2 regions of the Paenibacillus sp. FSL H8-0034 genome follow, and region 1 is predicted to be linked to the other one. Evidence: riboswitches for the same ligand, from Rfam matches in the RefSeq annotation. Region 1 holds a riboswitch; the other holds the start of a gene.
What was found. Region 1 has a riboswitch for cobalamin ahead of NST47_RS12645 (energy-coupling factor ABC transporter permease). Riboswitches for the same ligand answer to the same signal wherever they lie in the genome.

Region 2: another riboswitch for cobalamin. It lies ahead of nrdI (class Ib ribonucleoside-diphosphate reductase assembly flavoprotein NrdI); the one in region 1 lies ahead of NST47_RS12645 (energy-coupling factor ABC transporter permease).

Annotation. Positions count from the first base shown of each region.
Region 1 covers NZ_JBBOBS010000001.1:2,821,569-2,825,611, reverse strand. Annotated here, with positions in the region: gene NST47_RS12660 (energy-coupling factor ABC transporter ATP-binding protein) at 1-156, opposite strand, end outside; gene cbiQ (cobalt ECF transporter T component CbiQ) at 162-962, opposite strand; gene NST47_RS12650 (energy-coupling factor ABC transporter substrate-binding protein) at 959-1,243, opposite strand; gene NST47_RS12645 (energy-coupling factor ABC transporter permease) at 1,240-2,007, opposite strand; cobalamin riboswitch at 2,150-2,339, opposite strand; gene NST47_RS12640 (hypothetical protein) at 2,556-3,095, shown strand; gene NST47_RS12635 (MBL fold metallo-hydrolase) at 3,229-3,948, opposite strand.
Region 2 covers NZ_JBBOBS010000001.1:4,180,606-4,184,648, forward strand. Annotated here, with positions in the region: gene glyA (serine hydroxymethyltransferase) at 1-359, shown strand, start outside; cobalamin riboswitch at 486-694, shown strand; gene nrdI (class Ib ribonucleoside-diphosphate reductase assembly flavoprotein NrdI) at 846-1,208, shown strand; gene nrdE (class 1b ribonucleoside-diphosphate reductase subunit alpha) at 1,195-3,279, shown strand; gene nrdF (class 1b ribonucleoside-diphosphate reductase subunit beta) at 3,299-4,043, shown strand, end outside.

The DNA.
Region 1 (4,043 bases):
CGCCTGAAGGAAAAAAGTTGATTTACCGGAGCCATTATGGCCGCAAATGGCCGTTTTCTTATGCTTGGGTATACTCATCTTCAGTCCCTGAAGAGCTTCCGTATCCGTACCGGGATACCTATAATGTACATCTCTTGCTTCCAAGATCGATTTCATTACTGTTACCTCCATCGAATCCAACACTCCAGCCCCAACAAGAGGCTTACCCCGATCCAGCTTTCCAACCAGTAACGGGGCGCAACGGGCTTAGCCATATAAGGAGCCATCCGAATCTCATCCGTAAAACCCCGGGCTATCAAGCCATGGGACAGTGCTCTATACCTCTGCATGGTTTTACCAAACAAGCGAACGATTAAAATCGCCGTGTCGTTCAGCCTGCCGCGGAATCCGGACTGACCGCCTCGCGCTTTTTGGGCTGTATACATGTGCTGCGCCGTTTCTGACAGCAGGAAAAGAAAACGGTACATAATCAACATAATCTCCAATACCAATGTGGGCATTCGCAGCTTGTTCATCACCTGAAACAGCTCGGACATCGGCGTTGTCAGCATCACAAAGGTAAGACAGGAAAGACAAGCAACAACTCTTGCAAATAAGTAGCCAGCTTGATGCAAGCCTGCTTCCGTCATATAACATGTCCAATTCATAAATGTAAAAAGCACTTGATTCGTGCTGGCTGCCGCTACCGAATCCCTGGATTGTGTTCCGATCTCGATCATAAGGGCAGGCAGGCTGGTCACATAAAATAAACAAGGAAGCCCAATCAGCAGGATATAGGATTTAAAAGGAATTCGGGCATAAAAAACAGTCCATACGAGCATCCAGCCTGCAAGGCAGAGCTGTACAACAGGATGCGACAAGTATGCTGCTACGAACAGAACGGCCGCAAAACCGCATTTCCACGCAGGAGATACGGACCGCAGCCGATTTTTATAGGATAGTGTATCGATCAGCTTGATCATTGTTTAGTCGGCTTAACCGATTTACCCTTGAACCAGCCGATCGCATAGCCGATGAAGCCTGCACCAATTGCCGCCTGAAGCGCAAAGAGCATGCTTTCCGTTTCGGGAGGAGGCTCGACAAGCGATGAGAACCACGGCTTATAGCCAGGGTGAAGCTCTGCGATAATCTGTTCGGCAGCATCGTCCGCTCCGCCAAATTCACCATTCACCAGAATCAGCGGAAGAACCGCCAACAGCACTACAGCTGTCAGCATAAGTATATTTTTAGTGCGACTTGTCATGACTGCTTAACTCCTTTCATTTTGCGTTGAAGAATGGACAGCTCCTCAGAGCTATAGGCCTGCAGCCAGTTCCAGATCAATACCGTGAGCAAGCCTTCACTGATAGCCAGAGGAATTTGGGTGATCGCAAACACACCGCCGAACTTGATGAAAGAAGCCAGGAAGCCGCCATTTTCCGCAGGAAAAGCCAACGCCAATTGAATCGAGGTTACCACATAAGTGGACAGATCTGCACATGCAGCTGCCGAGAATATGGCCAGCTTTTGCTTGCCTGTTGTGTTCATCAGCCACTTATAAACGACATATCCTACCATAGGTCCTGCGACCGCCATGGAGAAGGCATTTGCTCCAAGTGTCGTCAAACCGCCGTGTGCCAGCAGCAGCGCTTGAAACAACAGTACGATAGATCCAAGCACACTCATCGGCAGAGGTCCGAACATCACGGCACCCAAGCCTGTCCCTGTTGGATGTGAGCTGCTTCCCGTTACCGAAGGGATCTTAAGAGCTGACAGCACGAAAGTAAAAGCGCCCGCCAGACCCAGCATAATCTTCAACTCTGGTGTTTCCTTGTTGATTTTGACCAAGGCACGTAATCCGAGTATGAAAAAGGGAATAAACACAACCCACCAGAACACAGCCCAGCCCAGTGGCAGGAACCCCTCCATAATGTGCATCGCGTAGGCAGATTGAGGCTCGTTAATAACAAAATACAGGGTAAAGGCCACAACCACCAATAAAGCTCGAAACATCTTTTTTGCTTTCATTCTCTAAATCCTCTCTTTCCCATAATAGGCGAAACAAAAAAACCAATCCTTTAGAATTGGTCATGGGTACATCACAATATAAAACAGGATCCTGCGGGATCGCCGTTTCATCGTTTGTACACCACTCCTTTCCGCGAAGGCTGTCGGGTGATTAAATTAGGTAGGTCTCCTGGCTTTCGGATCTTCGTTTTCTTCCGTCTTCCCCGATACATTACCGAGTGACCTGCATGAAAAAAAACTCCCCGAATACAGTGGCGGGACCGCTCGGGAGTTGCACCCGATTCCCTGTTACCCCTTATTGTCTAATGGGCACCTAATTCATGTATGCTTTTGATTTGCTGTTGAGTACCTTATATTCGATATCGACAACGATTTTCCTGTTTCGTAGCATAAATTTATAAAAACATAACACAATTTGACCGTACAAAACATCTGTAGTCGTGTCATTCATTAAATGATTGACATCGAGTGTAACCATTTGTAAAATTAAAAATGCCAAGTCAAGAGATCGGTTTAATCCGTTTCATGAGAAAGGAAGTTAGCAATTCATGTTTTTTTTGCGTTCGCTTATCATTTGCTGCTATCTTATGACCGCTTATTGGGCATCCATCCATTTTCCATCATTGAAGATGGTATTTTATCCAACGCTCGGCGCATTCAGCTTCTTGTTCATACACCGAATAGGCCAGCTCAAAGATGTTGTGCGCATCATTATCGGAGCTATCATTGCAGTATCGCTCGGAAGCTTCTTTTATACAATGGATACCGGGGCTGTCTCATTTTTTGCAACTGCAATTGTTACGATATCGTTGATCCAAGTATTCAAATGGAATGCAGCTCCCATATTAGCGGTTTCGTTCATTCCTTACTTCGCCCATCCGGACAGTCTATGGGCACTGCCCATAGCTGTGTTGGCTTCGCTGGCAGGTCTGCTCATCCCGCTCTGGCTGATTAGCCGATTGGAGCAGTTCACATGGCTTATCCGCTTTAATGAGGCTGCAGAGCAGCTTCGTCTTAAAGCTTTAACTATAGCCCGAATCCTTAAGGAACCACCGGCCACGGAGGTCATCCAGAAATCGAGAAACTAAAGCAGTACCATTTTCCAACAACTACTTACATCCTGTCCTGCTCGGATGAGCGGGATGGGATATTTGTGATGAAAGTACAAAAAGACCGACGGGTTTACCCACCGATCCCAATCCTTCTATTTTATTATTTTTATTATTGCTCACCCGCTGCAATTGCAGCAAGTCGCTCCTGAATCCGTTCTGTGCAAACACCGCCATGATACGTAATGACGGTCTCAATATCATAATCGAGCAGCTTGGCTACCGAGCTGAGTGCCTGCTCCATATTGGGTGTAAATGCTTTGTTAGGCGGCATCAGCACACCATCCTGTGAGGTCAAGGCATCACCCGATATCAAGGTTTTACTTGGCTTGTGATAAAGGCTGATATGATCCGGTGTATGGCCCGGGGTGAAAATTACTTGAATCCCCCCGCAATAAGGAAGCTCATCACCGTCCTGAAGCGTCACATCAACCTTGGAAGGCGGCACAAGGACACCTCTTTTTATGATCGGTACTTCCCCTAATAGGTAAGGCTTGGTCAATTCATGTGCGAGAACCTCAATCCGTCCCTCTGAAGCCGAGAGCAGCTCAGGAAGACTGCCGATATGATCCAAATCCTGATGAGTAATAATGATTTTTGTAAGCTTGTCAAAAGGAACCGCCTCCTGAGCAAGTGAAGCTCGAATCACCTCCAGCTGACCGGGGATTCCTGTATCCACAAGAATGCCATCGTTCTCATCCCATAGTAATGCAGCATGAACGACAAACGTATGTTCACCTGCTTTCATCGACCACTCTACAGCTTTAATTCCTGAGCCTGCTGCCATTTCCTGCACCTCCATCATCGTATTGATTCGAACAGCTTCTCCCATGGAGTACCATCGGCTGTCTACCTTGTTCCCATGGCTTTCGCGTGAGTACTGATTATTCAATGTTAACCTAGACCTGATGCGCAGGCAAATGTGCT
Region 2 (4,043 bases), 1.4 Mb from region 1:
CTGAAGGTATTGATCTTGTATCCGGCGGTACCGACAACCATTTGATGCTGATCGACCTTCGCAGCCTTGGCATCACTGGTAAAGCTGCTGAGCATTTGTTGGATGAAGTAGGCGTAACGGTAAACAAAAATGCGATTCCATTTGACCCTGCTAAGCCCATGGTGACAAGTGGTGTTCGTATCGGCACACCTGCTGCTACCGCTCGTGGCATGAACCAAGAAGCTATGAAAGTAATTGCAAAAATCATCGCATTAACATTAAAAAACCAGTCCGACGAAGCTGTTCATGAAGAAGTACGCGGCATGGTGAAGGATTTAACTGCACAATTCCCGCTTTATCCGGGTTTAAGCTACTCATAGTTGTTTCTTGATTCATAGGGGCTGGCGCATATGCGCTGGCTCTTTTTCTTTGTGGAAACTACGCATATATCACAATTGACAATTACAATATATTGATATATATTTGTATAAATCGTTAATTAACAACTATATATTGTTATGACAGGTGCTTTTTTGTTTAAAGTGAACGAAAAGGCTTAAAAGGGAAGTCCGGTGAAAAACCGGTGCGGTCCCGCCACTGTAAGAGAGAAGTATCGATCTGGTTGGCCACTGATTTTGTATCATACAAAGTCGGGAAGGCGGATCGAATACGTTGATCCTCGAGCCAGGAGACCTGCCTGTTCATTGACACGATTCCTGCGGAGAACAGGTAAGGTGATCGCTTCGTCCGTGACGAGGTAGGCGAAAATTCGTCTGCTCGCTTTGGTGCATTCGGCCCTTATGGCTTCCGGATGTGCTTTTTTTATTGTTAACTTTAGAGCAATGAACGGAATGGGAGGACTAAATATGTTGATCGCCTACGACACCAAGACGGGAAATGTACGCCGTTTTGTTAAAAAATTGAATATGCCAGCGATTCAAATTGAGGATAAGATGGAGGACTTAAATGAGTCTTTCGTGTTAGTTACCTATACCACCGGATTCGGTCAGGTTCCTGAAAAAGTATCTTCTTTTCTGAAAAAAAACCATTCGCATTTAATGGGTGTATCTGCTAGCGGTAACCGAAACTGGGGTGAAGGCTTTGCACGCAGCGCCGATCATATCTCAGCGTTATACGGGGTACCTGTACTGGGGAAATTCGAGCTTTCAGGAACGAGTAAGGATGTAGAGAGGTTTATTCAGGAGGTGAGTTTGATTGCAGCACATTGAGTTGAACAATTTGCTTATGCAGCGAGACGCGGACGGTTTTTTTCAGCTGCATAAAGACAGGGAAGCCGTAGCGGCTTTCATGGAAGAAGTATACCAGAAGACCATCCAGTTCGCTGATACTTCGACCAAAGTTCGGTACATGATTGATAACGATTATTATGAAAATGTGTATGAACGCTACACTCACGATGAAGTCGATGAGATTTACCAAATCAGTCATAGCTTTCGTTTCGAGTTCCCGTCTTATATGGCGGCCTCCAAATTTTATACGGATTATGCGGTGAAAAGCAACGACCATTCCATTTACTTGGAGCATTATCCGGACAGAGTTGCAATTGTAGCTTTGTATCTGGCGGGCGGTGAGATGCAAATAGCAAGGGATTTGGCCACGTCCATGATGGAGCAGCGAATGCAGCCGGCGACTCCGACATTTCTGAATGCAGGGAAAAGCAGGCGCGGTGAAATGGTATCCTGCTTTCTGCTGGAAACCGATGATTCGCTCAACTCGATTAACTATGTACTCGGTACCTGCATGCAGCTTTCGAAAATTGGAGGTGGTGTAGCGGTCAATTTGTCCAAGCTTCGCGGTCGTGGTGAGCCGATTAAAGGTGTTGAGGGCGCGGCCAAAGGAATTATGCCGGTACTCAAGCTGATGGAGGATGCATTCTCCTACGCAGACCAGATGGGTCAACGCAGAGGTTCAGGAGCAGCCTATTATCATATTTTTGGATGGGATGTCATGGAGCTTTTAGATAGCAAGAAGATTAACGCGGATGAGAAAATGCGGCTCAAGACATTATCGATTGGTTTGATTGTGCCTGACAAGTTTTATCAGCTTGCTGAGGATAACAAGCCGTTGCATCTGTTTGCTCCTTATTCTGTTTTTCAAGCGTACGGAAAATACCTGGATGATATGGATCTTGATGATATGTACGACCAACTGCTGGCCGATAACCGGGTGCGTAAAAAGACAGTGATGAGCGCACGGGACATGTTAATCAAAATTGCGATGATCCAGCTCGAATCGGGTTATCCTTATATCATGAACAAAAGCAACGCCAACCGTTCCCATCCTCTGAAAAAGCTGGGTACGATCAACATGTCAAACTTGTGTACGGAAATCTTCCAATTGCAAGAAACTTCGGAAATCACCGATTATGGTTGCCCGGATCTGATCCGTCGGGATATAAGCTGCAACCTCGCCTCCCTGAACATTGCCAATGTCATGGAATGGAAAAAAGTGAGGGAATCTGTCCACGACGGGATGACCGCCCTAACAGCCGTAAGCGATATGACGAACATCGCCAATGCGCCGGGTGTTGCAAAAGCAAACCGGGAGCTGCATTCGGTCGGATTGGGAGCTATGAACCTTCACGGCTATCTTGCCAAAAATAAAATCGCGTATGAAAGCGATGAGGCTCAAGATTTTGTCCGCACTTTTTTTATGATGATGAATTATTATTCCTTGGAAAAAAGCATGGAAATTGCAAAAACGCGTGGCGTCACATTTACAGGCTTCCAGCATTCGGACTATGCGAATGGTACGTACTTCGACCGTTACTTGACAACGGACTACCGACCGGTTACCAGCAAAGTGAAGCTATTGTTCAGCGGGATTCCAGTTCCGTCTCCGGAAGACTGGGAGAATTTGAAGGCTGCTGTGCAGAAGCATGGATTATATCACGCTTACCGCCTGGCAATTGCCCCGACGCAGAGCATTTCATATATTCAGAACGCTACATCAAGCGTGATGCCGATTGTGGAGCCGATTGAAACCCGCACCTATGCCAACTCAACCACCTATTACCCGATGCCGTACATGAGCCGGGATAATTTCTTTTACTATAAATCTGCCTATCAGATGGATCAATTTAAGGTGTTGGATCTAATTGCTGAAATTCAAATACATGTCGATCAAGGAATCTCAACCGTGCTCCATGTTAACAGTGACATCACGACAAGGCAGCTTGCTCGCTACTACATTTATGCAGCTAAAAAAGGATTAAAATCGCTCTATTATACCCGGACGAACAGATTGTCCATCGAAGAATGCATCAGTTGCTCCGTTTAGGGGAAGGGGAAAGATGAAAATGAGTGTTTGGAAAGCTGTAAATTGGAACCGTCCGGATGATGATTTTACCGACACTTTCTGGAAGCAAAATATGATGCAGTTTTGGACGGATGAAGAGATTCCTTTGTCGGATGATCAAATGTCTTGGCTGACGCTGAGCCATGACGAGCGGGAGCTGTATATGAAAGTACTTGGGGGGCTGACCCTGCTGGATACGGTTCAGGGTGGCGTTGGCATGCCCAAAATACTTGAATGGGTTGACGGGCTGCAGCGTAAAGCCGTGCTCGGTTTTATGGGGATGATGGAGCAAATTCATGCCAAATCTTATAGCAGTATTTTCACAACACTGGCTTCAACTGAAGAGATCGACAACATTTTCAGCTGGATAGAAAGCAATCGTTGCTTGCAAATCAAAGCAGAGACGATCTCCCAATATTATAATGGCATTAAGACGCGTGAGGATTTGTATTTGGCGATGGCGGCCTCTGTATTGCTGGAGAGTTATCTGTTTTATAGTGGATTTTTTTATCCGCTTTACTTGGCAGGGCAAGGTAAAATGACGAGTAGTGGTGAAGTCATTAATCTGATACTGCGTGATGAAAGCATTCACGGGTTGTATATTGGCATGCTCGCTCAAGAAATATATGCGCAATTGGATGAAAACGAGCAGCAATCGGCATTCGATAAGCTTCAGAGTCTTATTCGCAATTTGCATAGCAATGAAGAGCTGTACACAGAGGAACTTTACCAATCTGTAGGATTAA